4 regions of the Brenneria sp. L4-2C genome follow, and region 3 is predicted to be linked to each of the others. Evidence: predicted binding sites of a transcription regulator. Region 3 holds the regulator's gene; each other region holds the start of a gene.

Region 1 (7,609 bases), on a different contig from region 3:
TCGTTATCCGCCAGCGGCGTGCCTTTTACCTTGACCAGCATATTGATCGGCACGCTTTCCGGCGGTTTGGGTAAATTAGCCAGTTGCACCAGCAATCCCGCGCGATCGCGCACCGTTTCTCCCAGACCGACAATGCCGCCGGAGCACACTTTGATACCGGCGTTACGCACCTTATCCAGCGTATCCAGACGTTCCTGATAGCTACGGGTGGTGATGATGCTGCCGTAAAATTCCGGCGAGGTATCCAGATTATGATTATAAAAATCCAGCCCCGCCGACGCCAAACGCTCGGCCTGTTCGCCGTTCAGGGTACCCAGCGTCATGCAGGTTTCCATGCCCAGTTCTTTCACGCCTTGCACCATTTTTTCCAGATACGGCATATCGCGCTCATGCGGATTCTTCCAGGCGGCGCCCATGCAGAAACGGGTCGAGCCGGCCGCTTTCGCCTGACGCGCCGATTCCAGAACCTGCTCCACCTGCATCAGCCGTTCGGTTTCAATTCCCGTGCGATAGCGGGAGCTTTGCGGGCAATATTTACAGTCTTCGGGACAGGCGCCGGTCTTAATCGACAACAGCGTGCTCACCTGCACCTGCCGGGGATCAAAATGCCGGCGGTGAATCTGTTGGGCTTCGAACATCAGTTCAAGAAAAGGTTTATCAAAGAGGGTCTGCGCTTGCTCAAGCGTCCAGTGAATGCGGTCAGCCATGTCGGCATCTCCAAAATAAAAACACTTCGCCAGTTTAAATTAACCCTTTATACTGTCAACCAACTCAATAACATTTTAGTTTACGTATAGCATGATGACCCCGGAAGACCTCGCCTTCGATCAGCGCCATATCTGGCACCCTTACACCTCAATGACCCAGCCGTTGCCCTGTTATCCGGTGGTTGCGGCTAACGGCGCCGAGCTTCAGCTTGATGACGGACGCCGCCTGATCGACGGCATGTCCTCCTGGTGGGCGGCGATCCACGGTTATAACCATCCGGTCATCAATCAGGCGCTACAGCAGCAGATGGCGCAGATGTCGCACGTCATGTTCGGCGGCATCACCCACCCGCAGGCGGTGGCGCTCTGTCGCCGGCTGGTGGCCATCACGCCGGACGCGCTGGAGTGCGTGTTTCTGGCGGACTCCGGCTCGGTCGCCGTCGAGGTGGCGCTGAAAATGGCGCTGCAATACTGGCAGGCGCGCGGGGAGCGGCGCCAGCGTTTCCTTACGCTGCGCCACGGCTACCACGGCGATACCTTCGGCGCGATGTCGGTCTGCGACCCGCAGAATTCGATGCACAGCCTGTATCAGGGCTATCTGCCTGACCATCTGTTCGCCGATGCGCCGCAGTGCCGGTTCGACGGCGACTGGCATGAAGAGGATATCGCGCCGCTGCAAGCGCTGCTGGCGGAACATGGACAACAGATAGCGGCGATTGTGCTGGAGCCGATCGTCCAAGGCGCCGGCGGCATGCGCTTTTATCATCCGCGTTATCTTCAGCGGGTGCGAGAACTTTGCGACCGGCACAACCTGTTGCTGATTGCCGATGAGATAGCCACCGGCTTCGGCCGCACCGGCAAACTGTTTGCCTGCGAACACGCGGGTATCGCGCCGGATATCATGTGCGTGGGGAAAGCGCTGACCGGCGGTTATCTGACGCTTGCCGCCACGCTGACCACCCGGCAGGTGGCGGAAACCATCAGTAACGGCGCGGCAGGCTGTTTTATGCACGGCCCGACCTTTATGGGCAATTCGCTGGCCTGCGCGGCGGCCAACGCCAGTTTGTCGCTGCTGGCGGAGAACCGCTGGCCGCGGCAGGTGGCGGCCATCGAACAACAATTACGGCAGGGGCTGACGCCGTTAAGCGCCGAGCGGACGGTGGCGGATGTCAGGGTGCTGGGGGCCATTGGCGTGCTGGAAATGCGGCACCCGGTCAATATGGCGCGGCTACAACACTTTTTTGTTGAACGCGGCGTCTGGATTCGCCCATTCGGCAAACTCATTTATCTGATGCCGCCCTTTATTATTCAACCGGCGCAGTTGCAGCAGTTGATCAATGCCGTCGGGGAAGCCGTATCTGATCGGCGTTTATTTAACGATTGAGACAAACATTGCAATTTAACGCGGTCAGCAAATTAGTGAGGAAGGAAAACTTGTGAGCGGTGGCACACTAATTCCATTAGCGCTATGATTGCCCCATCAGTTAATCAGGACTTTTCCATGCGTAATACCATCACCCTTTGTTGGCAGTATTTACGCGCTTTCGCATTGATTTATCTCTGTCTGTTCGCAGGCAATGCGATATCCGCGTTACTTCCCATCGTCATTCCGGGCAGCATCATCGGTATGCTGATTTTATTCTCTCTGCTTGCCTCGCAGATCCTGCCGCCTGACTGGGTCAGACCCGGTTGCCATCTGTTTATTCGCCATATGGCCATGTTGTTTGTGCCGATCGGCGTGGGCGTGATGAATTATTACGACCTGCTGAGCCAACAGTTCGGCCCGATTGTCATCTCCTGTCTGACCAGCACCTTTTTCGTCATGCTCGTCGTCGGTTTCAGTACGCAGCTTATGCAGCGTGAACACGCTATCGGCGGCGAAACCGAACTGCCTAAGGACAAAGGATAATGCTTGCTTATATATGGTGGTCTTTGCCGCTCACGCTGCTGGTCTTTTTTGCCGCCCGCAAGCTGGCCGCCTGGACGAAAATCTCGTTGCTGAATCCCCTGCTGGTGTCGATGGCGATTATTATTCCTTTGTTGCTGCTGCTGAACATCCCTTATGACCACTATTTCAAGGGCAGCGAAGTGCTCAACAACTTGCTGCAACCGGCCGTCGTCGCGCTGGCTTTTCCATTGTATGAACAGCTTCATCAAATCCGGGCGCGCTGGAAATCCATTATCAGCGTCTGCTTTATCGGCAGCATCGCGGCGATCGTTTCCGGCACGCTGGTCGCATTGTGGCTGGGCGCGTCAAATGAAATCGCCGCGTCGGTGCTGCCGAAATCCGTGACGACGCCGATTGCGATGGCGGTCGCCAGCTCAATCGGCGGCATTCCGGCGATTAGCGCCGTTTGCGTGATTTTCGTCGGTATCGTGGGCGCCGTCGTCGGACACGGCATGTTCGATCGCGTCGGCATAAAAACCAAAGCCGCGCGCGGTCTGTCGATGGGTACCGCCTCACATGCCCTGGGTACCGCCCGCTGCGCCGAGGTTGATTTTCAGGAAGGCGCGTTCAGTTCGCTGGCGTTGGTTATCTGCGGGATCATGACCTCGCTGCTCGCGCCGTTTATTTTCCCTGTCCTGCTCGCATTCTTTAAATAAGTCCCCCGCTTACGCCGCTTTCTTCACGGGCCAAAGGACAGCATCCTTTGGCCCGTGAAGCCATACCGAATTCGCCTGATGCAGTATTCCCGCTATGGGAATACTGTGGTTGATGACAAAGTGTGTCGAGCGGTGAAAATGGATAGCTCGTAAAGACGCTGCGAGTACGTCCCTGTAAGCTCGAACCGCGCCGTCCCTGGCGCGGACGCTTTACTCTTCTATTCCATTCTCACCGTTCTGGTTCGGTAGATAGGTTTGTCAACTGTCTGAGTATTCCCGCTATGGGAATACTTTTGCACCTCGATTAAATAGTGATTTTCATCACATTTTAATATTATCAATTTCATTGATTACATTGATAATATGACAACTATCACCATTAGCACCCTATCCATTGCCTATTATGGTATTCACTGACGGGGTCAAAAAGGCAGGCCGATATGCACCCACGATTTAACGATGCTTTTCAACAGTTGCCGGCCCGGTTGCAATCCGCGCTGAAACCGATGTTGGACCGGCAGAACTTTGCCGCTATGTTGAGCGCGGATGACGTGAGGATCTTGCGCGATAGCGCCCAACTCGATAGCGACGCATTGGCCTTTGAACTGTTGCCGCTGGCTGCCGCCTGCGCGCTGACGCCGATTTCTCATTTTCAGGTGGGCGCGCTCGCCCAGGGCGTCAGCGGCAACTTTTATTTCGGCGCCAATATGGAATTCACCGGGGGGCAATTACAGCAGACGGTGCATGCCGAACAAAGCGCCATCAGCCACGCCTGGCTGCGCAATGAACCGGGGTTGAAATCGGTGACGGTGAACTACACGCCGTGCGGCCATTGCCGACAGTTTATGAATGAACTGAACACCGCTTCCGCGCTGCGTATTCAATTACCGGGCCGGCAGCCCGCCGCGCTCAGTCATTATCTGCCTGACTCGTTTGGCCCTGCGGATCTGGATATCGCCGCGCGGTTAATGGATGGCGCCCGCCACGCCTATACGCTGGCGGATGACGACGCTCTGACGCTTGCCGCGCTGGACGCCGCCAATCGCAGCCACGCGCCCTATAGTCAGGCAATCAGCGGCGTCGCCCTGCAAACCGCCGGCGGCCATCTCTATACCGGCCGCTATGCCGAAAATGCGGCATTCAACCCCAGTCTGCCGCCCTTGCAGGTGGCGCTTAACCTGCTGAATCTGGCTGGCGAAAAGCACACGGAAATAGAGCGGGCAGTGATTGTCGAACGCCGTCACGCCGCCATCAGCCAATGGGAAACGTCCAGATTCATCTTGAACGAACTCGGCTGTAAAAACGTCGCATTACGCTTGCTCGATTAGCCAGGCGGGACGAGCAATGTTAATTAACTGTAGTTGAATCGATACAGCCTGTTTTTATTTTTTATTGCAAGTTATATGTAACTATTTTAATTAACATTTTCTGTACATATTTTGTGGGTAATTTAAGATCGGCAATACCTTAAGTTTTGCCCTATCACTGAATTCGTTTCTGTTACCCAAAGAGTATAAAAGACATGGAATTAGAATACGAAAGTACCCGCCCCCTCTACATCCCCTATGCTGGCCCCATACTTCTTGAATTTCCCTTGCTAAATAAAGGCAGCGCATTTACAGAAGAAGAACGCGCCAACTTTAATCTGCACGGTTTATTACCGGAAGCCGTCGAAACCATTGAAGAACAGGCTGAACGCGCCTGGCGTCAATGTCGGGAGTTCAAAAACGACATTGAAAAGCACGTCTACCTGCGCAACATACAGGATACCAATGAAACCCTGTTCTATCGCCTGCTGGACGCCCACCTCAGCGAGCTGATGCCGATTATCTACACCCCGACCGTGGGTGAAGCCTGCGAGCACTTCTCCGATATCTACCGTCGGGCGCGCGGCTTGTTTATCGCATATCCGAACCGTGCCAATATCGACGATATGCTGCAAAACGCCACCAAACAGAATGTCAAAGTCATCGTGGTTACCGACGGCGAGCGTATTCTGGGTCTGGGCGATCAGGGCATCGGCGGCATGGGCATTCCCATCGGCAAGCTCTCGTTGTATACCGCCTGCGGCGGCATCAGCCCGGCATATACCCTGCCGGTGGTGTTGGACGTCGGCACCAACAATCCGCAGCGCCTGAACGATCCGCTGTATATGGGCTGGCGCCATCCTCGCATCACCGGCGACGAATATTACGAATTCGTCGATGAGTTTATTCAGGCGGTAAAACGCCGCTGGCCGAATGTCCTGTTGCAGTTTGAAGATTTCGCCCAGAAAAACGCCACCCCGCTGCTGAATCGCTACCGTGATGAAATCTGTAGCTTCAACGACGATATTCAGGGTACCGCCGCCGTGACGCTGGGCAGTCTGATTGCCGCCAGCCGCGCCGCCGGCAGCCAGTTGCGCGACCAAACCGTGGTGTTCCTCGGCGCGGGCTCGGCCGGGTGCGGTATCGCGGAACAAATCATCGCCCAGATGAAATCCGAAGGCCTGAGCGAGGAAGAAGCTCGCGCCCGCGTCTTTATGGTTGATCGTTTCGGCCTGTTGACCGACAAACTGCCGAACCTGCTCGACTTCCAAAGTAAGCTGGTGCAGAAAAGCGAATCCTTGACCCGCTGGGACGTGACCAGCGACGCGATCTCTCTGCTGGAAGTGGTGCGTAACGCCAAGCCGACCATTATGATCGGCGTTTCCGGCCAGCCGGGCCTGTTTACTGAAGAAATCATTCGTGAGATGCACAGCCACTGCGCGCGTCCCATCGTGATGCCGCTATCCAATCCGACGTCTCGCGTCGAAGCCCGCCCGGAAGATATCATCCGCTGGACGGAAGGCGCGGCGCTGGTGGCCACCGGCAGCCCGTTCGAGCCGGTGCAGTTCCAGGATAAGGTTTATCCGATCGCCCAGTGCAATAACTCCTTTATCTTCCCCGGTATTGGTTTAGGCGTGCTGGCATCGGGCGCGAAACGCATTACCGACGGCATGCTGATGGCGGCAAGCCGCGCGTTGGCGGACTGTTCGCCGCTGGCAAAAGACGGGCAAGGCGCATTGCTGCCGGATATCGCAGATATTCAGGAAGTATCGAAATACATTGCGCTGGAAGTCGGCAAGGCCGCGCAGTTGCAGGGCGTTGCGGTGGTGACCTCCGCCGATGCGCTGGCAAAAGCCATCTCGCACAACTTCTGGCAGCCGCAATACCGCAGCTACAAACGCACCTCGTTCTGATCCCATCGCTGTTTTAACCCAAGAGCGCGGCCCTGGCCGCGCTCTAATGCGTTGATGACACACCTTCCCAAACCCGTCATTCCCGCGCACAAAAACATCGGGAATGTTTTTGAACGCCGCTTGCGGCGGCCCGAAGGGCGAGCCCTAGGGATGGGGCGAGTAACCGGGAATCAGCCAACGGCGGTTTACGGTTTCAGTAGGAGATTCCCGCCAACAACTGCGGGAATGACTGGGCGGAGGTGGCTGTGTCGCAAGCGGTCCGTTAAGCCTGATACCGACGAAGGCACCGCGCAGCGACATAATTTAGCCGCAAGCCCTTCATAGGGGGCTGGCGTTGATCCCCCTATGTCGGGCGCGTGCTGCGACGTAGCATGGAAATGCCAGCATTGTGGCGCACGAAACTGCCTCTGAGTCCGCATAAAAATGTGACTAAGAGACAGTTGTCAAGGGGAGGCGCTCACACACTCTTCTGCGGAGGGCCGAGGGGGCTCTCGCCTACCCTGCTACCGCCGCTTCATGCCGCACGGCATCCGGCGTCATCGCCGCCAGCACTTCACGGCGCAGGTCGGTAAAGGCATAGCTGGCGCGATCGCGTGGCGTCGGCAGCGTTACCTCCACCACTTTGGCGATCTGCCCCGGATGCGATTGCAGCACCACCACGCGGTGACTCAAATAAAGCGCTTCCTCGATATCGTGGGTCACCAGAATCATGCTGGTGCGCTCATGCCGCCAGATATGCAGCAGTTCATCCTGCAATCGGGTTCGCGTCAGCGCATCCAGCGCGCCCAGCGGTTCGTCGAGCAACAGCACTTCCGGACGCGCCACCAGCCCGCGGGCGATGGCGGCGCGCTGCGCCATACCGCCGGAAAGCTGGTGGGGAAAAGCCTGTTCGTAGCCCGCCAGCCCGACCAGTTCAATATGTTCACGCACCGTGTCGCGTTTACGGGCCGCCGGCCAGGAGACATTCTCCACCGCCAGCGCGATGTTCTCTTCCAGCGTCAGCCACGGCAGCAGGCGATGGTCCTGAAACACAATGCCGCGCTCCGGGCCAGGGCCGCTAATGCGCCGGCTTCCCAGC
Region 2 (7,609 bases), on a different contig from region 3:
ACCGCCAGCCATCAGCCGTGGCGGCGCTCGAAATCCGCCATAAAGTCGGTCAACGCTTTAACGCCTTCCAGCGGCATGGCGTTATAGATAGATGCGCGCATCCCACCGACGGCACGGTGTCCTTTCAACGCGTGCAGACCGGCCGCCTGCGCTTCTTCAAGGAAGACTTTGTCCAGCTCGGCGTTAGCCAGCAGGAAAGGCACATTCATGCGGGAGCGGCTTGTCACGGCCACATCATTGCTATAGAAGCTGCTGTTATCAATCGCACGATAAAGCAGGTCTGCCTTGTCCTGATTGCGTTTTTCCATTTCAACCAGGCCGCCCTGTTCTTTCAGCCATTTAAACACCATGCCGGACAGATACCAGGCAAAGGTCGGCGGCGTGTTAAACATGGAACCATTGTCGGCCAGAATCTGATAATCAAGGATAGAGGGCAACTCACGGCGCGCTTTACCCAGTAAATCGTCACGGACAATCACCAGCGTTAGCCCTGCCGGACCCACGTTCTTCTGCGCGCCTGCATAGATCACGCCATAGCGGCTGACATCAATGGGACGGGATAAAATACTGGAAGAGAAGTCGGCCACCACGACTTTATCGCCGAAATCAGGCTCTTCTTCGATCGCCAGGCCGTCAATGGTTTCGTTAGGGCAATAGTGAACAAAAGCGGAATCATCCGACAGCACCCACTCGCTCATCGGTTTTACGCTGCGTAAACCGTCCACCCGCGTTTTCACATCCACGACATTCGGGGTACAGTATTTTTCCGCTTCTTTAACGGCGCTGTGCGCCCAGTAACCGCCGTCGATATAATCGGCCTGCGTTTTATCGCCCAACAGATTGAGCGGTACCGCTGCGAACTGCGCGCGGGCGCCGCCGTGACAGAAAAGCACTTTATAATTGGAAGGGATTTTCAGTAAATCGCGCAGATCCTGCTCGGACTCGGCGGCAACCTGCATAAATTCTTTACTGCGATGGCTGATTTCCATTACCGATGTACCCAGTCCATGCCAATTGCACAGTTCCTGTTCAGCCCGACGTAATACTTCAACCGGCAGCATGGCTGGACCGGCGCTAAAATTAAAAACCTGAGTCATTTCCCCTCACCACATCTAAAAAAAACAGCGATTATTCTATCACAGTGGTTCAAGACGCACTGTTTTACCCTGCTATCGGTTTTATCACTCGACACCCATGGCTGCAATGCTTATTGCGTTTTGCTCCACAAAACCTCTGATGAGCGATGACATCCCATCCCATGTTATCAAGCTGTTATAGAATGAATAGAGTCTGCGCCGAAAAGCCCGTATCATGCACCTCTTATTCAAACCTGCAAAAGTGAAAACCATGACTCAAACCTTCATCCCAGGCAAAGACGCCGCCCTGGAAGACTCCATCGCCCGTTTTCAACAACAACTGCAAAATCTGGGGTTCAACATCGAAGAAGCCTCATGGTTAAACCCTGTTCCTAACGTCTGGTCCGTCCATATTCGCGATCGTGATTGCCCGCTTTGTTTCACCAATGGCAAAGGCGCCAGTAAAAAAGCCGCGCTGGCCTCGGCGCTGGGCGAGTATTTTGAACGTTTGTCGACCAACTATTTCTTTGCGGATTTCTATCTTGGCAAAGCCGTCGCACAAAGCGATTTCGTGCATTATCCCAATGAAAAATGGTTTCCCATTCCGGCGGACGACACACTGCCCGACGGGATTCTGGATGCGCGCCTGCGTGAATTTTACGATGCGGAAAAAGAACTCGCCGCCAGCGATTTGATCGATCTGCAATCAGGCAATGCCGCTCGTGGTATCTGCGCGCTGCCGTTCATCCGCCAGTCCGATTTGCAGGCGGTCTACATTCCCATGAACATTATCGGCAATCTGTACGTATCCAACGGGATGTCCGCGGGGAATACGCCTAATGAGGCTCGCGTCCAGGGGCTGTCCGAAGTATTTGAACGCAGTATCAAGAATCGGATTATCGCGGAATCAATCAGTCTGCCGGAGATTCCGCAGGCGGTGTTGAATCGCTATCCGGGCGTAGTGGAAGCCATTGCCACGCTGGAAGAAGAAGGTTTTCCCATCTTCGCTTACGATGCCTCTCTCGGCGGTCGATATCCGGTCATCTGTGTTGTGCTGTTTAATCCGGCGAACGGCACCTGTTTCGCTTCATTCGGCGCGCACCCGGATTTCGGCGTAGCGCTGGAGCGTACGGTAACCGAACTCCTGCAAGGCCGCGGGCTGAAAGATCTGGATGTTTTCACCCCGCCGACTTTTGATGTGGACGAAGTTGCGGAACATGCCAATCTGGAAACCCACTTTATCGACTCCAGCGGTCTGATTTCCTGGGATATGTTCAAGCGTCAGGCTGATTATGCGTTTGTAGACTGGAGCTTCAGCGGTACGACGGAAGAGGAATTCGCCACACTGATGGCCATTTTCCGGCAGGAAGATAAAGAAGTGTACATTGCCGACTATCAGCACCTCGCCGTTTACGCCTGCCGTATTCTGGTTCCCGGCATGTCCGATATCTATCCTGCTGAAGATCTGCTGTTAGCCAATAACAGTATGGGCGCGCATCTGCGCGAAACGCTGTTGGCGTTACCGGATAGTCAGTGGGAAAAAGAAGCGTATCTTGCCCTGTTGCAGCAACTGGATGATGAAGGCTTTGATGATTTCACGCGGGTACGCGAACTGCTCGGCATCGCCACCGGTAAAGATAATGGCTGGTTCACGTTGCGCATCGGCGAGTTGAAATCGATGCTGGCGCTGGCAGGCGGCGATTTGGAACAGGCGTTGACCTGGGCGGAATGGACGCAGGATTTCAACGGTTCGGTCTTCAACCCGCAGCGCAGCAATTATTACCGCTGTTTGCAAACGCTCTTGCAACTGGCGCTGGAGCCGGAACGCGATCCCGCCGAGTATTACGACGCCTTCGTCAAAATGTACGGGCGTGAAGCGGTAGACGCCGCCAGCGCGGCAATCGCCGGCGAACAAAGTTTCTACGGACTCTTTGCCATCGACGACGCATTTACCGCCCTACCGGCTCATCAGGCATTGTTGGCGGCCTATGAGAAGCTACAACGCGCGAAAAGCCGCGACTGGCAGGCAAAATAGCATCGACGGACACCAGGTCTATTCGCCTGGCGATTTTTCAAGATCGCAGGACGATAGGCCGTTTTCCTGAATCAGCGCAACAATAACCCTTCATTGAAAGGGTTATTGTGCTTTGAAAATAATGCTGTTCCGATACGCGGACAAAATAAAACTCACTTGTTACTAAATGGTAAAAAAATGATTAAATTACATCAAAAATAGCGCACTTAAATTCTACAAGGCATGATATTAATTAACGATGATTCAGCCTGCGCGCCCCATGAAATTCAAATAATTTTATAATATTTAAAATATTTTTTATTATAAAAATCAATGAGATAACAGGAAAAACCCGAATATTGCACCACCATACCCCCGGGTTAGTTTCGCGCAATATGATCCATGTCAAATTTTGCTTTATACCGCTTTGCTAGTATCTCGACGCTGATAAATTTTAAGGAGAGTTAGTGTGAAAGCTGACAACCCCTTCACTCTGCTATTACCGGCAGCAATGGCGAAAGTCGCTGAAGACGCCGGTGTCTATAAAGCAACAAAAAAACCGTGGGTAACGTTTTATTTGGCAATCACCGCGGGCGTTTTTATCTCGATTGCATTCGTCTTCTATATTACCGCCACCACCGGCACGGCCACGATACCCTTCGGTATCGCCAAACTCATCGGTGGTATTTGCTTCTCGCTGGGGTTAATGCTGGTCGTCGTTTGCGGCGCGGATTTATTCACTTCCACCGTGCTGACCGTCATCGCCAAAGCCAGTGGACGTATAACCTGGAAACAGCTAGCCTGTAATTGGGTCAATGTTTATATCGGCAACCTGGTTGGCGCGCTTTTCTTTGTCGCACTGATTTGGTTCTCCGGCGAGCACATGGTCGCCAATGGCGCATGGGGACTCAATATTCTGCAAACCGCCGAGCACAAGCTTGAACATACATTTATCGAAGCTCTGTGCCTGGGGATTTTAGCAAACCTGATGGTATGCCTGGCCGTGTGGATGAGTTATTCCGGCCATAGTCTGACTGACAAGATGTTTGCGATGATTTTACCGGTCGGCATGTTTGTCGCCAGTGGTTTCGAACACAGTATCGCCAACATGTTTATGATCCCAATGGGCATTGTAATCAAAAACTTCGCGACGCCGGAATTCTGGCAGGCGATTGAAATGGCGCCCTCCCAGTTTGAACATTTAACGATTAGCCACTTTATTAACGATAATCTGATTCCAGTTACCATAGGAAACATTATTGGCGGTGGCTTTTTAGTAGGTTTAACATACTGGGTAATTTATTTGCGCGGCGGAGACAAGCACTAACGTGCAATCAGCCGCAACGTCGGATTTAAAAAATCCATATCAAAGGTAGGTGTAAAATGACCGATCTGAATGAAAAATTGGCCAACGCATGGCAAGGCTTTAGCAAAGGTGAATGGCAGGATGGAGTTAACGTTCGTGACTTCATTCAGAAAAACTACACGCCGTATGAAGGTGACGAATCCTTCCTGTCTGGCGCCACAGCAGCGACTACTGCGCTGTGGGATAAGGTTATGGAAGGCGTTAAGCTGGAAAACCGCACTCATGCGCCGGTAGATTTCGATACCAATCTGGCATCGACCATCACCTCTCACGATGCCGGCTATATCAACAAGAGCCTGGAAAAAATCGTAGGTCTTCAGACCGATGCTCCGTTGAAACGTGCGCTGATCCCATTCGGCGGTATCAAAATGATTGAAGGTTCCTGTAAAGCGTATAACCGCGAACTGGACCCTCAGTTGAAAAAAATCTTTACCGAATACCGTAAAACCCATAACCAGGGCGTATTCGACGTTTATACGCCGGATATCCTGCGCTGCCGTAAATCCGGCGTGCTGACCGGTCTGCCGGATGCCTACGGCCGCGGCCGTATCATCGGTGACTACCGTCGCGTTGCGCTGTACGGTATCGACTACCTGATGAAAGATAAATTCGCCCAGTTCACCTCTCTGCAATCTAAACTGGAAGACGGTGAAGATCTGGAAGGCACTATCCGCCTGCGCGAAGAAATCGCCGAACAACACCGCGCGCTTGGTCAACTGAAAGAAATGGCCGCCAAATACGGCTGCGATATCTCTCGTCCGGCCGCTAATGCGCAAGAAGCGGTACAGTGGACTTACTTCGGCTACCTGGCCGCGGTGAAATCGCAAAACGGCGCCGCCATGTCCTTCGGTCGTGTTTCTACGTTCCTGGACATCTACGTCGAACGCGATCTGGCCGCCGGCAAAATCAATGAAGAACAAGCTCAGGAACTGATTGACCACCTGGTCATGAAGCTGCGTATGGTTCGTTTCCTGCGTACGCCTGAATATGACGAACTGTTCTCCGGCGACCCGATTTGGGCGACCGAATCCCTGGGCGGTATGGGCCTGGACGGCCGTACGCTGGTTACCAAAAACAGCTTCCGTTTCCTGAACACCCTGTACACCATGGGGCCGTCTCCGGAACCGAACATGACCATTCTGTGGTCTGAAAAACTGCCGTTGAACTTCAAAAAATTCGCGGCGAAAGTGTCCATCGACACTTCTTCATTGCAGTATGAAAACGATGACCTGATGCGTCCTGATTTCAACAGCGACGATTACGCCATTGCCTGCTGCGTGAGCCCGATGGTTGTGGGTAAACAAATGCAGTTCTTCGGCGCCCGCGCCAACCTGGCTAAAACCATGCTGTATGCCATCAACGGCGGCGTGGATGAAAAAATGAAGATGCAGGTCGGTCCGAAATCCGCACCGATCAAGAGCGAATACCTGGACTTCGACGAAGTACTGGAACGTATGGACCACTTCATGGATTGGCTGGCCAAACAGTACGTCACCGCGCTGAACGTCATCCACTACATGCATGACAAATACAGCTACGAAGCCGTACTGATGGCGCTGCATGACCGTGACGTCTATCGCACCATGGCTTGTGGTATCGCCGGTCTGTCCGTTGCCGCCGACTCCCTGTCCGCCATCAAATACGCCAAAGTTAAACCTATCCGTGACGAAGACGGCCTGGCTGTCGACTTTGACATCGAAGGCGAATACCCGCAGTTCGGCAACAACGACCCGCGCGTTGATGAACTGGCATGCGACCTGGTTGAACGCTTCATGAAGAAAATTCAGAAGCTGCATACTTACCGTGGCGCGGTACCGACCCAGTCTGTTCTTACCATCACTTCCAACGTGGTATACGGTAAGAAAACCGGTAATACGCCTGACGGTCGTCGTGCCGGCGCGCCGTTCGGACCTGGTGCCAACCCAATGCACGGCCGTGACCAGAAAGGTGCTGTCGCCTCTCTGACTTCCGTTGCCAAACTGCCGTTCGCCTACGCGAAAGATGGTATCTCTTATACCTTCTCTATCGTTCCGAATGCGCTGGGTAAAGATGACGATGTGCGTAAAGCCAACCTTGCCGGTCTGATGGATGGTTACTTCCACCATGAAACCGCCAATATTGAAGGTGGTCAGCATCTGAACGTCAACGTTATGAATCGCGAAATGCTGCTTGATGCGATGGAAAACCCGGAAAAATATCCGCAGTTAACCATCCGCGTATCCGGCTACGCAGTGCGTTTCAACTCGCTGACTAAAGAACAGCAGCAGGATGTGATTACCCGTACTTTCACTCAGTCAATCTAATTTCCCTGACTGTTTGAAAAGGCGTAAAATAGAGGCTCCACGTATGTGGAGCCTTTTTCTCGCCCGCATAACGTTAAAATCGTCGCATTAAAATCTGTTTTGCCAGCCCGCTATAGCACTGTAGATGGCTGGCAAAACAGATTCGCAGCATCAGCCGGACGATGTGTTGTTCACTCACCGTGATAAACATAGCGTCCGTTCTCTTATGACTGCGCTTACAAAGACCGCTATTGTTCGGTCAAACCTGGAGAAAACCCTGCAATGTCAGTAATTGGTCGCATCCACTCTTTCGAATCCTGCGGTACCGTCGATGGCCCCGGAATTCGTTTTATCGTGTTCTTTCAAGGTTGCCTTATGCGCTGCCTGTACTGCCACAATCGGGATACCTGGGATACGCATGCCGGTAAGGAAATTACGGTAGAAGAGCTAATGAAAGAGGTGGTGACTTATCGCCATTTCATGAACGCATCAGGCGGCGGCGTCACCGCTTCCGGCGGGGAAGCCATTTTACAGGCCGAATTCGTACGTGACTGGTTCCGCGCTTGTCACGCGGAAGGCATCAATACCTGTCTGGATACCAACGGATTTGTTCGTCGTTATGAACCGGTGATTGATGAACTTCTGGACGTCAGCGATCTGGTCATGCTTGACCTGAAGCAGATGAACGATGACATTCATCAGAATCTTGTGGGGGTTTCTAACCACCGCACCCTCGACTTTGCCCGTTATCTGGCAAAACGCAACCAGCGTACCTGGATACGTTACGTTGTTGTTCCCGGCTGGTCTGATGACGATAAATCCGCGCACATGCTCGGTGAGTTCACCAAGGATATGTCAAATATCGAGAAAA
Region 3 (7,609 bases):
ACTTTATCGTTTGGAGAAGCGAATGAAACCGTTTTTAATCGCCCCGTCTATTCTGTCGGCCGACTTTGCCCGGCTTGGCGAAGATACCGCTAACGCACTGTCGGCAGGCGCCGACGTGGTTCACTTCGATGTGATGGATAACCACTATGTACCCAATCTGACGATGGGGCCGCAGGTGTTGAAATCACTGCGGGATTACGGCATCACGGCGCCGATCGACGTGCATTTGATGGTAAAGCCGGTTGACCGGATTATTCCCGACTTCGCCCAGGCGGGCGCCAGTTTCATTACGTTTCACCCGGAAGCTTCTGAGCATGTCGATCGTTCCCTGCAACTGATCAAAGATTACGGCTGCAAGGCCGGTCTGGTGTTCAACCCCGCCACGCCGCTCAGCTACCTTGATTACGTGATGGATAAGCTGGACATTATTTTGCTGATGTCGGTTAACCCCGGATTTGGCGGGCAGTCATTCATTCCGTCCACGTTCGATAAATTGCGTCAGGTGCGCAAGCTGATTGACGACGGCGGCTATGACATCCGTCTGGAAGTGGATGGCGGCGTGAAGGTCGACAATATCGGCGCGATTGCGGCGGCGGGCGCCGATATGTTTGTCGCGGGCTCCGCGATTTTCAACCAGCCTGACTATCGCGCGGTGATTGACCAGATGCGCGGCGAACTGGCGAAGGTGGCGCATGAATAATACTTTGTCCATTCGGGGGCTGGCGTTTGACCTGGATGGCACGTTGATCAACAGCGTGCCGGGCCTGGCCGCCGCGATCGATTTAGCGTTGCAGGCGCAATCCCTTCCCGCCGCGGGTGAAGCGCGGGTCGCCGCCTGGATTGGCAACGGCGCCGATGTTCTGGTTGAACGAGCGCTGAATTGGGCCGGCGTGGAGCCGACGCCGCAGCGGATCCGTACTACCCGTGAGACGTTCGACAGTTATTACGCGCAAACCGTCGATAGCGGCAGCGAGCTGTTTCCCCAGGTTAAAGAGACGCTGGCGCAACTGGCCGCGCAAGGGTTGCCGATGGCGATCGTGACCAATAAACCGACGCCGTTTGTTGCGCCGTTACTGGCATCGTTGGGCATTGACGCGTATTTTTCCCTTATTATCGGCGGTGATGATGTCATCGCTAAAAAGCCGCATCCGGCTCCCCTGTATCTGGTATTGGGCAAGTTGGGATTGCGCGCGAGCGAATTGCTGTTCGTCGGCGATTCTCGTAATGATATTCAGGCATCCCAGGCTGCCGGCTGCCCATGCGTCGGCATGACCTATGGATATAACTATGGTGAAGCGATCGAGTTGAGTCATCCGGATATTGTGCTGGACCGTTTTGCCGATTTATTGCCCCTCGTCGGGTCGTCATCTTCAAAAAATCAGGAAGCATTAGTATGAGCAAGCCCATTGTATTTAGCGGAGCACAACCGTCTGGTGAACTGACCATTGGTAACTACATGGGTGCGTTGCGTCAGTGGGTCAATATGCAGGATGACTACGATTGCATCTACTGTATCGTCGACCTGCACGCCATCACCGTGCGTCAGGATGCGCAACAGTTGAGAAAAGCCTCGCTGGATACGCTGGCGTTGTATCTGGCCTGCGGCATCGATCCGCAAAAGAGCACCATCTTCGTTCAGTCGCATGTCCCTGAGCATACCCAACTGAGCTGGGTGCTGAACTGCTACACTTACTTCGGCGAACTGAGCCGTATGACGCAGTTTAAGGATAAATCTTCGCGCTATGCCGAAAATATCAATGCCGGTCTGTTTGATTACCCGGTGCTGATGGCGGCGGATATTCTGTTATATCAAACCGCGCAGGTGCCGGTGGGCGAAGACCAGAAACAGCATCTGGAGCTGAGCCGTGATATCGCCCAGCGCTTTAACTCGCTTTACGGCGATATTTTCCGGGTTCCCGAGCCGTTTATTCCGAAGTCGGGCGCGCGGGTGATGTCTTTGCTGGAACCGACCAAAAAGATGTCCAAATCGGACGATAACCGCAATAACGTTATCGGCCTGCTGGAAGATCCTAAATCGGTGGTGAAGAAAATCAAACGCGCGGTCACGGACTCGGATGAGCCGCCCGTCGTGCGTTATGACGTGGTGAATAAAGCGGGGGTTTCCAACCTGCTGGATATCCTGTCTGCGGTAACCGGTAAAACCATTGCCGAACTGGAGCAGGAATTCAGCGGCCAGATGTACGGCCACCTCAAAGGCGCGGTCGCCGATGCGGTATCCGGCATGCTGACGGACTTGCAGGCGCGTTATCACCACTTCCGCAATGACGAGGTCTTATTACAACAAATCATGCGTGACGGGGCGGAAAAGGCCAGCGCGCGCGCGCAGGAAACGTTGAAGAAAGTGTATGAAGCGGTTGGGTTTGTCGGCCGCCCGTAACCTCTTGCGCTGAAGGCTAAAAAAGGGCTGGCGATATTCTCCAGCCCTTTCGCTTTTCTCCCATTACCGCGGCAGCGGCGGGAACACATCCATCCGGGATGGGGTTCATTCCGAACGCTGAGTAAACCAGTTCAGTTTCTCTCTCAGACCGACAACGTCGCCGACAATGATCAAGCTCGGACTGACGGCCTGTTTTGCCAGTTCCCCAAGTTGGGAAAGCTGTCCGGTGAACACCCGCTGCGTCGCGGAAGTGCCGTTTTCGACCAGCGCCACCGGTACGGTCTCCGGGAGTTTCTGTTCTATCAATTTCCGCTGAATATAATCAGCCTGCTGAAGCCCCATGTAAAACACCAGCGTTTGTCTTTCGGCTGCCAGGCTAGCCCAATCGAGCTCGGTGTTATGTTGGACGTGGCCGGTGATTAACCGTACGCCTTGCGAGTAATTGCGGTGCGTCAATGGAATGCCGCTATAGGCTGAACAACCGGATGCGGCGGTAATTCCCGGCACCACCGAGAACGGGATCCCGGCTTGTTGCAGATGTTCCAGCTCTTCGCCGCCGCGGCCGAATATGAACGGATCGCCGCCTTTCAAGCGTACAACCCGTTTTCCCGCCAGCGCTTTTTCCTGCAATAGCTGATTAATCTGTTCCTGGGGAATGCAGTGATGCCCCAACTGTTTACCGACAAAAATACGCTCGGCATCGCGCCTGATCAGGTTAAGCACGCCTTGCGACACCAGACGATCGTAAACCACGATATCGGCCTGTTGCAGTTTCTGTAAGCCTTTCAGCGTTAACAGACCGGCATCGCCAGGACCGGCGCCCACCAGCGTCACTTCGCCTCTGTCATCGAGCGGTTCGGAGAACAACTGCTCGGTGAGCTGCTGGACGCTGGCGGTATCGTTATTGGCCAGCGATTGCATCAGCCGATCGTGGATAAACAGTTTTTCCCAGAAACGCCGGCGGGTATCCGATTTTCTGAAGCGGTTTTGCACGCGTTGACGCAGTTTCCCGGCAAAGGCGGCCAACTGACCCAGATGCAGCGGCAGGAGGCTTTCCAGTTTTTCACGCAATATCCGCGCCAGTACCGGCGCGCTTCCTCCGGACGATACGGCGACCATCAGGGGAGAACGGTCAATAATGGAAGGCATAATGAAGCTGGCGCTCTGAACGTCATCCACGCTGTTGCAGAAAATCTGTTGCTGACTGGCGTAGTCGTAAACTTGTTGATTGGTTTCACGATCGTCAGTGGCGGCAATCACCAGCCATGTGCCGGTTAACAGTTTGGGATCAAAGGAACCCTGCGCCAGCGTCACCCGCTTTTGGTCCTGCCAGCGGATAAATTTCTCGTTGAAACTGATGGCGTTCACCGTAAGAATGGCGCCGGCATCCAATAATAACCTGGCTTTACGTTCGGCCACTTCTCCACCGCCCACCAATAAACAAGGCTTATCGCGTAACTGACAGAATATTGGCAGGAAATCCATGTGGTGCCTCTTGGTAAATTTAGGTTGATAAAACCGCCTGCCGTCGGGACGGAATACGGAGGAGCGATGTCGATGGTGATAGTTTATCCGCCGTCAGCGATGGATAAGGTTTCAGTGACACACTGCCGTTGTTAACCTGGATGTCCTCATCTGCGGCGGGTGGGGACTCATTTTGCAGGCCGCGACCATCATATAGGCGAAATTGCTGTTTTTTCAATGGGCTGGTGACCAATAATTCACTGGACGTTGGTATCGGTATCCCAGCATGGCCGCGGATTGAACCGAAAGGCGTTCTATTATTCGAAATACCTGTTCAGGCGACATCACCGGCAGACATGCCGCTTCTTTCTCATGCGATAAGGTCGGCATAACGCCGCACGGTATTTAACAATGGGTTACGGTATGCCGGCCATACGTAAAAAAAAGTAAATGGGTGGCGCTAAGGAGTGCGGATACATACAATCACTACGCTTTCTGTAGTCGATTTCTTCAAAAAGGAATTCTCATGCTCAAACGTACTCTGGTTGCGGCGGCAGCCTTTATATCACTCACTGCTTTTTCTCCAGCGTTTGCTGCTTCCGGCACCACGCATGTTTTACTGACCACATCGGCAGGAAATATTGAACTGGCGTTGGATAATCAAAAAGCACCGGTTTCGGTGAAGAATTTTGTCGAGTACGTTAATAGCGGTTTTTATAACGGGACGACGTTTCATCGGGTTATCCCCGGCTTCATGATTCAAGGGGGCGGTTTCACCAGCGATATGAAGCAGAAAGCGACCAACGCTGCGATCGTTAACGAAGCGGATAATGGGTTACGCAATCTGCGCGGCACTATTTCGATGGCGCGTACGGCGGAAAAAGACAGCGCCACCAGTCAATTCTTTATCAACGTGGCAGACAATGCGTTTCTCGATCACGGTCAGCGCGATTTCGGCTATGCGGTGTTCGGCAAGGTAGTCAAAGGCATGGAGGTGGCGGATAAAATTGCCCAGGTGCAGACTGAAAACGTCGGCCCGTATCAAAATGTGCCCGCCAAACCGATTGTAATCCAGTCAGCGAAAGTCCTGCCCTGATTGGATTCCCGAACCAGCCTCCCTTCTCATATTGAGCGGATTTGATAAATTCGCTCAATTGAATTGGGATTGTTTATTTTTGAATAATAATATTATCGTTGATAAATATATCGGATAAAAAAAAGCGTGAGATTTTCTCACGCTTTTTTGTCGTCGGGTAATTATTGTGGTTTAGCGAGTGCCGTAAACCACAATGGTTTTACCATGTGCGGAGATCAAATTTTGGTCTTCTAACATTTTAAGTATCCGCCCTACGGTCTCGCGTGAACAGCCGACAATCTGGCCGATTTCCTGACGCGTGATTTTTATTTGCATGCCGTCCGGGTGGGTCATGGCATCCGGTTGTTTCGCCAGGTTCAACAAGGTCTGAGCAATACGCCCCGTTACGTCGAGGAAAGCCAAATTGCCGACTTTTTCTGAAGTCACTTGCAGTCTGCTGGCCATCTGAGCCGACAGGCGCATCAGGATATCGGGGTTAACCTGGATCAGTTGTCGGAATTTTTTATAAGAAATTTCAGCAACTTCACACGCTGTTTTCGCCCGCACCCAGGCGCTGCGCTCCTGACCTTCCTCAAACAGGCCGAGTTCGCCGATAAAATCGCCCTGATTCAGATAAGAAAGAATCATTTCCTTGCCTTCTTCATCTTTGATCAGCACGGCGACGGAGCCTTTCACGATGTAGTAAAGCGTCTCTGCTTTTTCACCTTGGTGAATAAGCGTACTCTTCGATGGGTACTTGTGGATATGGCAATGAGAAAGGAACCATTCAAGAGTCGGGTCTGTTTGCGGTTTGCCGAGAACCATTCGATATCATCCTCTGTTGTCAGTCACTGCGCAATTCACAGGGCTCAGAGTTCCCTGTACGGCGTATTTACTGTTAAAAGTTCAAATTCAGTGTAGGCAGAACGACGTCAGGGAATATACTGGAGCCTTTATTTGGCGACGTCATCATCTCCCCGGCATCTGAGTTTGTCCAGAATAAGGCAGATACTGTTCTTGTTTTTAACACAGCTTGAAGGACGTGTCTTGTGTTGTCTCACTTCAGCATGATAAAGCTCTGGTTATCAGATGATTTTGTACAGTAACGATATAAATTTTCAAAAATTTTTTAGCGGAGGGTACCATGCAGGCTCGAGTGAAGTGGGTTGAAGGCTTAACATTCCTTGGCGAATCATCTTCCGGACATCAGATTTTAATGGATGGAAATTCGGGGGATAAAGCGCCAAGTCCAATGGAAATGGTATTGATGTCGGTGGGCGGATGCAGCGCGATTGATGTGGTGTCCATATTGCAAAAAGGGCGCAACGATGTTGCCGACTGCGAGGTTAAACTCACGTCGCAGCGGAAAGCGGAGGCGCCGCGTCTGTTTACCCATATCAACCTGCATTTTATCGTCTCCGGCAAAGGGTTGACCGAGAAAGCCGTAGAACGCGCGGTCGCGCTGTCTGCGGAGCGCTATTGCTCCGTGGCGCTGATGCTGGCTAAAGCGGTAGAGGTGACCCACAGCCATGAGGTCCGGGAATTGGCATAACCGCGTTGAACCGGAGCAGGCACGGTAGCGACCTGGTTTCTGCCGCCGTGCTTTTTTTCGAGCGACTATTCGATTTTCTTCCCTTCCAGCAAACGCTGAACCAATGGCGCCATAATTAATTCCATCGCCAGACCCATCTTCCCGCCCGGCACGACCAGCGTGTTGATATGGGAAATAAACGATCCCTGCAACATCGCCAGCAGATAGGGATAATCAATATTGTCCAGCCCCTGAAAATGGATCACCACAAAGCTCTCGTCCAGCGAAGGGATGGATTTGGCCGCGAAGGGGTTGGAGGTGTCCACGGTGGGAACCCGCTGGAAGTTGATATGGGTTCGTGAAAACTGCGGCGTAATGTAAGAGATGTAATCATCCATCGAACGGACGACCGAATCCATGACCGCTTCGCGCGAGTGGCCGCGTTCATTCACATCACGGATCAGTTTTTGAATCCATTCCAGGTTGACGATAGGCACCACGCCGACCAGTAAGTCGACATGCTGCGCCACGTTGTGCTGGTCGGTCACCACGCCGCCGTGCAGTCCTTCATAAAACAGCACGTCGGTCGGTTCGGGCATGGGTTCCCACGGCGTGAATGTACCGGGTACCTGATTGTAGGGAATGGCTTCATCATAGGTATGAAGATATTTACGCGTTTTCCCTCGTCCGTGCCGACCATATTCGATGAAGGATTGCTCCAGCAGGCTGAAATCATTGGCCTCCGGGCCGAAATAGCTGATATGACGGCCAAGATCTCGCGCCTTGCGAATTTCCATATCCATTTCCGGCCGGGTATAACGGTGAAAGCTATCGCCTTCAAGCTGGGCGGGGCGCATGTTCAGTTGATGAAAGATCTTGTGAAAGGCCAGACTGGTTGTTGTGGTTCCCGCGCCGCTGGAGCCGGTCACGGCAATAATCGGATGCTTATGCGACATAAGACGATTTACTCCGTCATGGTGGCGAATACGCCATCAAAAAAGAAAAGGTATCAGACGGGGCCGACCTCCGCGACGAACTCCGCCGGGATCTGTCGCTCTGCCGCCCGGCGGTTCATCTCGGTCTGGCTGCGATAGGGAATGTCGTCAACCTCAGGCTGTTTTCATCGTTGTTAGCATGGTCC
Region 4 (7,609 bases), on a different contig from region 3:
ACAGTCCGCCGCCATCCCGCCTGACGCGATTGCGGCAATTTCCACCTGTTCAATGCGTGAAGGGATCGTGCTCTATGACAGCGATGGGTTGCCGATCTGGGCATGTGCGAATGTCGATGCCAGAGCGTCACGCGAGGTAAACGAGCTAAAAGAACTGTACGACAATACATTTGAAAACGAAATTTACCGTTGTACGGGGCAGACGCTGGCGCTCAGCGCAATGCCGCGGTTGCTCTGGCTTGCCCATCATCGTCCCGATATCTATCGTCGGGCGGCGACGATCACCATGATTAGCGACTGGATGGCCTGTATGCTGAGCGGAGAACTGGCCGTTGATCCATCCAATGCCGGCACCACGGGTTTGCTGGATCTGGTGACTCGTGACTGGAAAGCGGGCCTGCTGGAAATGGCGGGGCTACGTTCCGACATTCTCTCTCCGGTTAAGGAGACGGGGTCGGTTCTGGGTAAAGTAACGGCCGGAGCGGCGGAACAGTGCGGGCTTGCCGCCGGGACGACGGTGGTGGTCGGCGGCGGGGACGTTCAACTCGGATGCCTGGGGCTAGGCGTAGTTAGACCGGCGCAGACGGCGGTACTTGGCGGCACGTTCTGGCAACAGGTAGTGAATTTACCCGCCCCCGTCACCGATCCGAATATGAACGTACGCATCAATCCGCATGTAATCCCTGGGATGGTGCAGACAGAATCCATCAGTTTCTTTACCGGACTGACCATGCGCTGGTTCAGGGATGCGTTTTGCGCGGAAGAAAAACTGATCGCGGAACGCATGGGAATCGATGCTTACACGTTGCTCGAGAATATAGCCAGCCGTGTTCCGCCAGGCGCATACGGCGTAATGCCGATCTTTTCCGACGTCATGCGATTCAAGTCCTGGTATCACGCCGCCCCTTCTTTCATCAATCTCTCAATCGACCCTGATAAATGCAACAAAGCAACGCTATTCCGGGCGCTGGAAGAGAATGCCGCCATTGTTTCCGCCTGCAACCTACAGCAAATCGCCGAGTTTTCGAATGTCACGCCCACCTCCCTTGTCTTTGCCGGCGGAGGGGCAAAAGGGAAATTGTGGAGCCAAATTCTGGCTGATGTGACCGGACTGCCGGTGCATATCCCGGTGGTAAAGGAAGCCACCGCGCTTGGATGCGCCATTGCAGCAGGCGTTGGCGCGGGAATTTACGACTCGCTGGCCGAAACGGGGGAACGCCTGGTGCGCTGGGACAGAATGCATCAGCCCGACCCTGCCAACAGCGATATTTACCTGCTGGCGCGCCAGAAATGGTTGGCGGTTTATAAGGAGCAACGGGGGCTGGTCGATCACGGCCTCACCACTTCTCTCTGGAAAGCGCCAGGGCTTTGAAAGGAAGGACGGAATATGATTAAGACAACGGAAACAGCACATGACTATCGTTTTGGTGACAACGGACCAAAATATCTGATTCGGGGTCCGTTCTGCGATATGGGCGTTGTGGTTCTGCAACCAGGACAGTCATTCAGGAATCACCGGCATAAACAGGCCTGTGAAGTGTTCTATACGCTATCCGGGGAAGTCTGTTTGTTTCTTGAAGGCCAAATGCACATTTTGCGCGAAGGGGATGTGCTCCAGTGCGATCCGGGAGAAGCGCATTTTCTGATCAATCATGGAACACAGCCATGGAAGGGCGTTTTTGTAAAATCACCTCATCTGGCAAGCGATAGCCATCCCGCAGAACCAGAAGCCTATTAAAACACGCCCCTAAACCGATATGGCTATCGGGGCGTGTGGCAGAAATCCTGGGGATATTATCGCTTACAACCCGGTAAGGTCGGCGCTAAAGCGAACGGAGATGATTTTAATATCCCTCTTTTTACGCATAGGATTAGCGCCAAGGGCCGGCATCAAGCCAGATACTTGTCCTGTAGGCGGCGGCGGGCGCGCTCGTCCAGCCCGTACTCGTTTTCCAGCCAGCCATCGACCGAACCATAGCGTTCATTAATCGCCCGCAATGCCGTCGCGATGAACTCCTCCTGTACCGACAGCACGTAGGAGAACTGCGTCAGCGCCTTCTCATTGAGCGTGGTTGACAGACGGGTCAGCAACTGCTGGCGAAACGGCGTCAGCGTGGTTTCGGTCAACAGGTAATCTTCAATCACCGTTTGCTCGTCCGCGCCCAGGGCGAACATCACCAGAGCCGACCCCATCCCGGTACGATCTTTACCCACGGCGCAGTGCTGCACCAGCGCGCCGTCGTCGTCCTGAAGCAGAAGCGATACCAATTGGCGATAGGCGGAATTATCGAACGGCAACAGGCTATAGAGCTTCAGCATAAATGCGCGCGAATCAAAAGCCGCCAGCACCTCGGAGCCGAGCGAATCCAGATTCGCCGTGACTTCATGGCGCAGCGGGTTCGCCGGGAAAGCGTGATAGTGGGCGCCGGGCCACAGAATATCGGGCTTTAGCGCGATTTCATCATCATCCCGGTAGTCAACCACCTGTGAAACCGGCACCCCGGCCAGACGTTGGCAGTCCGCCGGACTTAACCGATCCAGCGAACCGGAGCGGAACAATTTTCCGTGACGAATAAGGCGTCCGTCCGCCGCGCGGTTCCCGCCCAGATCGCGGAAGTTAATCCCGCCATCCAGCGGAACCAGTGAAGGATGGAGTAACGTAGGTTCGGTCATACATCTCCTTGCGATTGTCATCGATAAAGAGCCGGCCTGAAATACGCCCATCAGACCGATGTAAAGCCTATGCGCCGGCCAGCAGCCGTCGCGTAGCGTCCAGCAGTACCTTAACGACCGTCGTTTCCGCCTGTTTCATGGTTTCGACATCGGGAATTTCCTGCTGGGTGCGATTGACGATAACCCCGGCTATCATCCCGGCGCGCAGCCCCTGGCTGGCGCACATGGTCAACAAGGTGGCCGACTCCATTTCATAATTCAGTACGCCCATGCTTTGCCACTCTGCCATGGAACCCTGAAAACGGCGTACCACACGGCCGGAAAACGTATCATAGCGCTCTTGTCCGGGATAAAACGTATCGGATGACGCGGTCACGCCGATATGAAGCGCCGCATCCGCCGCCTTCGCCGCCTCGACCAGCGCGGTGGTACAGGCAAAATCGGCTACCGCCGGGAACTCCATCGGCGCAAAGTGCAGACTCGCGCCGTCGAGGCGCACCGCCGCCGTGGTGACCAGCACATCGCCCACATTGATGTCCGGCTGAATCGCGCCGGTCGTACCTACCCGCAGAAAAGTGCGAATACCCAGTTGGGCCAACTCTTCTACCGCTATCGACGTTGACGGCCCGCCGATACCGGTGGAACAGACGATAACCGCCTTGCCGTCCAATTCGGCGCGCCAGGAGGTAAATTCACGATGCGACGCCAGATGCGCCGGATTCTCCATCAGTCGGGCTATTTTTTCGACACGCGCCGGATCGCCGGGTACAATCGCCAGCGTCGCACCCTGTAAATCCGGCTTCGTCAGGCCGAGATGGAATACATCAGATGTAGACATACATGCCTCCCAGGCAATGAGTTGAGTAATCAGAGAAAGAAAAAAACACCGGGCACATTTTTAAACGTTGTATAACAGCGGCCTCAGGAAGATGACGGGCGAAAATAGTCCACCATCGCCAAGACTCTATCGTATTGCCATGGCTATTTTTGTGACCATAATCACCAATAAAAAAGAAATAAAGGCCAGTAATACATTAAATATGTGACACATATCACCAATTAAAGAGCTTCAGCGCCGCATCCGCCAATCGATAGCCTCAATGACCAAAACATTCGCGCCGTCCTTCATTCCTCTCCTGACGGTTATTCAGCCTGTTTATTGTAGATTCTTCAATCGTTGATACTCTTTGTCATAGACGCGAAACCTGACATCACTATGAATTGAACGCACCCAAAGGGGAAAACGCCATGAATACCGATGAGCAAACCGTTCTCAGACAGATGCCGCGGGAATTGACTTCGGCGGTCAGCGCGCAGACGTCTTCAACCATCAATACGGATACTGCCGGGATCATCGCCAGTGAAACGACGGTCCCGTCGCAAGGGGAGCTGTTGCCGGCCTATTTCGCCAAGCCCGCCGCGCAAAACGAACCCTTTCCCGTGGTATTGGTGGTGCAGGAAATTTTCGGCGTTCACCACTATATCCAGGATCTGTGCCGCAGACTGGCTAAGCAAGGCTATTTGGCCATCGCGCCCGAACTCTATTTCCGTCAGGGCGATCCCCATCAATATCAGGATATTCAGCGAATTCTCAGCGAACTGGTCGGCAACGTGCCGGATGCGCAGGTGTTATCGGATCTGGACCATACGGCGAACTGGGCCATCAAACACGGCGGGGATGCCAATAAACTCGCCATTACCGGCTTCTGCTGGGGGGGACGAATCAGCTGGCTGTATGCCGCCCATAATCCGCAGTTGAAAGCCGCGGTCGCCTGGTACGGAAAATTCACCGCGCCCAAGACGATAAATACCCCCACGCACCCGCTTGACGTCGCCACATCGCTCAACGCGCCGGTACTCGGATTGTACGGCGCCCGGGACGACAGTATTCCGCCGGAGCAGATAGATAAAATGCGCCAGGCGCTGCGGGCCGGCAATGCCAACGCGGAGATCATCGTCTACCCGGATGCGGGACATGCTTTCCATGCCGATTATCGCCCCAGTTATCATGCCGAATCGGCTCAGGACGGCTGGCAGCGGATGCTGGCGTGGTTTAAGAAATACGGGATAGGCTGAGTTTAGGTCAGGGAGGCTTTCGCCTCCCTGTGCGCTTCGATACTTACTGCGCTTCGCGCAGACGGCGCGCCGCCTGAACCAGATTGGCCAGCGCCTGACGGGTTTCCGGCCAGCCGCGGGTTTTCAGACCGCAGTCCGGGTTAACCCACAGACGTTGCGCCGGGATACGCTGCGCCGCTTTCTTCAGCAGCGCTTCGATCCACTCCACGCTCGGGACGTTCGGCGAGTGGATATCATAGACGCCCGGGCCGATTTCGTTCGGATACTCAAACTCTTCAAACGACTCCAGCAGTTCCATATCGGAACGCGAGGTTTCGATGGTGATCACATCGGCGTCCAGCGCGGCGATGGAATCCATAATGTCGTTGAACTCGCAGTAACACATATGGGTGTGGATCTGCGTATCGTCTTGCGCCACGGCCGCGTTCAGACGAAACGCCTCTACCGCCCAGGCCAGATAGGCATCCCAGTCGGAGCGATGCAGCGGCAGGCCTTCACGCAGAGCGGGCTCATCGATCTGGATGATGCCGATACCGGCTTTTTCCAAATCGGCCACTTCGTCGCGCAGCGCCAGCGCAATCTGCTTGGCGATGGTTTCACGCGTTACGTCTTCGCGCGGGAACGACCAGCACAGAATGGTGACCGGGCCGGTCAGCATCCCTTTCATCGGCTTGTCGGTCAGGGATTGCGCATATTTCGCCCACTCAACGGTAATGGCCTGCGGGCGGCTGATGTCGCCGATAATCACCGGCGGCTTGACGCAGCGGGAACCATAGCTCTGCACCCAGCCATTCTGGGTAAAGACGAAACCGTCCAGATGCTCGCCGAAGTATTCCACCATATCGTTACGCTCGGCTTCGCCATGCACCAGCACGTCCAGCCCCAGACGTTCCTGCTCGATCACCGCTTGCTTAATGTGCTCGGCGATACCGGTACGATAGTTGTTGCCGTCCAGACGCCCTTGCTTGAAGTCCAGCCGCAGGCCGCGAATTTCCGTGGTTTGCGGGAACGAACCGATAGTGGTGGTCGGCCATGCCGGCAGCTTGAAGCGCGCGCGCTGAGCCGCCGCGCGCTGCGGGTAAGGGCTCTGACGCTGACTATCCTGCGCAGTGATGGCCGCCAGACGCTGAGCCACCGCCGGGTTGTTGACGCGGGAGGACGTACGACGGGCGCGAATCGGCGCGCTGTACGCCTCCAGCGCCCGACCATCGCCGCTGTTCAGCGCCTGGGAGAGCAGAGACAGCTCCGCGCATTTCTGAATGGCGAAGGCAAACCAGCTTTTCACCTCATCGTCCAGCCGCGTTTCGACGCTTAAATCGATCGGGCTGTGCAGCAGCGAGCAGGAGCTTCCCAGCCACAGATTTCGTTTGCCCGCCAGCGGTTGCAGACGTTCAAACCACTGGCTCAGGTCGGCGCGCCAGACGTTGCGCCCGTTAATCACCCCCAGCGACAGCAGCCAGTCCGCCGGCAATTGCGCATGCAGCGCGGCCGCGTCGTCTTTACCGTGAACCAAATCAACGTGCAGCCCCTGTACCGGCAGCGCTTTGATGGTGTCCAGGTTCTGGCCGATGCTATCGAAATAGGTGGTCAGCAACACATTCACCCGCCCTTGCAGCGCATCGTACGCCGGCTTGAACGCGGCCAGCCATTCCGGCGGCAGTTCCAGCGCCAGCGCCGGCTCATCAATCTGTACCCATTCAATGCCGCGTTTAGCCAATTCAGCCAATACCTGCTGATAAACCGGTAAAATAGCCGGCAACAGCGACAGGCGATCGAACGACTCGCCTTTGACCTTACCCAGCCACAGGTAGGTAACCGGCCCCAGCAGCACCGGCTTCACCTTGTGGCCCAGCGCCAGCGCTTCGTCTACTTCGTCCAGCAGTTGCGTCCAGGTCAGTTTGAACTGCTGGCCTTTGACAAATTCCGGCACCATGTAATGGTAGTTAGTGTTGAACCATTTGGTCATCTCGGCGGCGGCGGCAGGCTCGCCGGTCGGCGCGCGGCCGCGGCCGATGCGAAACAGCGTGTCCAGATCGACCGTGCCGTCGGCATTCTGATGGCGGGCCGGCACGTTCCCCAGCAGCAGGCTGGTGGTCAGCACATGATCGTACCAGGCGAAATCCCCCACCGGCAGCAGATCGACGCCCGCATCCTTTTGTTGCTGCCAGTGACGCGCCCGAAGATCGCGTCCAACGGCCAGCAACGCTTCCTGCGTCGCATTACCAGCCCAATAACTTTCCTGCGCTTTTTTCAGTTCGCGCCGCAGTCCAACTCGTGGAAAACCCAGCGTGTGATTTAAAATCGTCATCGTTAACCCTTATTTAGCCGTCCAGATGTTTACACATCCATAATCCGCAGGTAGTGTATTCGGCACAAGCGCAATTTATTCACTATCACTGTGAAGGACTCTCATGATCGAACTCAAACACCTGCGAACGTTGCAAGCGCTGCGTAATACGGGATCGTTAGCCGCCGCCGCCGCCGCGCTGCATCAGACCCAATCGGCGTTGTCGCACCAGTTCAGCGATCTGGAACAGCGTCTCGGGTTCAGGTTATTTGTGCGTAAAAGTCAGCCGCTGCGTTTTACGCCGCAGGGAGAGATCCTGTTGCAACTGGCGGAGCAGGTCTTGCCGCAAATCCAGCAGGCATTGCAGGCATGCAATGAACCGCACCAGGCGACGCTGCGTCTGGCGATTGAGTGCCATAGCTGTATTCAGTGGCTGACGCCGGCGCTGGACGAGTTCCACCAAAACTGGCCGCAGGTGGTGATGGACTTTAAATCCGGCGTCACCTTTGATCCGCAGCCCGCTTTGCAGCAGGGCGAGCTGGATCTGGTGATGACATCCGATATCCTGCCGCG

What was found. Region 3 encodes CRP, which controls carbon source genes, mostly activating them, when cyclic AMP is high. Its sites were predicted from a motif close to ATGTGANNNNNNTCACAT; they were not measured.
Region 1: cdd (cytidine deaminase) is a predicted target of CRP. The motif match lies at 3,621-3,638, and genes of this name have one in related genera.
Region 2: focA (formate transporter FocA) is a predicted target of CRP. The motif match lies at 3,484-3,501, and genes of this name have one in related genera.
Region 4: udp (uridine phosphorylase) is a predicted target of CRP. The motif match lies at 3,714-3,731, and genes of this name have one in related genera.

Annotation. Positions count from the first base shown of each region.
Region 1 covers NZ_JBEIAC010000002.1:375,937-383,545, forward strand. Annotated here, with positions in the region: gene bioB (biotin synthase BioB) at 1-707, opposite strand, end outside; gene bioA (adenosylmethionine--8-amino-7-oxononanoate transaminase) at 802-2,091, shown strand; gene ABRZ26_RS05655 (CidA/LrgA family protein) at 2,209-2,616, shown strand; gene ABRZ26_RS05660 (CidB/LrgB family autolysis modulator) at 2,616-3,311, shown strand; gene cdd (cytidine deaminase) at 3,752-4,639, shown strand; gene ABRZ26_RS05670 (NAD-dependent malic enzyme) at 4,834-6,531, shown strand; gene ABRZ26_RS05675 (ABC transporter ATP-binding protein) at 7,027-7,609, opposite strand, start outside.
Region 2 covers NZ_JBEIAC010000001.1:659,149-666,757, forward strand. Annotated here, with positions in the region: gene serC (3-phosphoserine/phosphohydroxythreonine transaminase) at 12-1,097, opposite strand; gene ycaO (30S ribosomal protein S12 methylthiotransferase accessory factor YcaO) at 1,348-3,111, shown strand; gene focA (formate transporter FocA) at 3,560-4,417, shown strand; gene pflB (formate C-acetyltransferase) at 4,474-6,759, shown strand; gene pflA (pyruvate formate lyase 1-activating protein) at 7,021-7,609, shown strand, end outside.
Region 3 covers NZ_JBEIAC010000026.1:18,510-26,118, forward strand. Annotated here, with positions in the region: gene rpe (ribulose-phosphate 3-epimerase) at 23-700, shown strand; gene ABRZ26_RS22705 (phosphoglycolate phosphatase) at 693-1,397, shown strand; gene trpS (tryptophan--tRNA ligase) at 1,394-2,398, shown strand; gene cysG (siroheme synthase CysG) at 2,504-3,883, opposite strand; gene ppiA (peptidylprolyl isomerase A) at 4,389-4,958, shown strand; gene crp (cAMP-activated global transcriptional regulator CRP) at 5,130-5,762, opposite strand; gene ABRZ26_RS22730 (OsmC family protein) at 6,082-6,489, shown strand; gene ABRZ26_RS22735 (phosphoribulokinase) at 6,555-7,424, opposite strand.
Region 4 covers NZ_JBEIAC010000013.1:36,653-44,261, forward strand. Annotated here, with positions in the region: gene lsrK (autoinducer-2 kinase) at 1-1,372, shown strand, start outside; gene ABRZ26_RS17300 (cupin domain-containing protein) at 1,388-1,738, shown strand; gene ABRZ26_RS17305 (tyrosine-protein phosphatase) at 1,891-2,673, opposite strand; gene udp (uridine phosphorylase) at 2,741-3,511, opposite strand; gene ABRZ26_RS17315 (dienelactone hydrolase family protein) at 3,922-4,749, shown strand; gene metE (5-methyltetrahydropteroyltriglutamate--homocysteine S-methyltransferase) at 4,793-7,057, opposite strand; gene metR (HTH-type transcriptional regulator MetR) at 7,161-7,609, shown strand, end outside.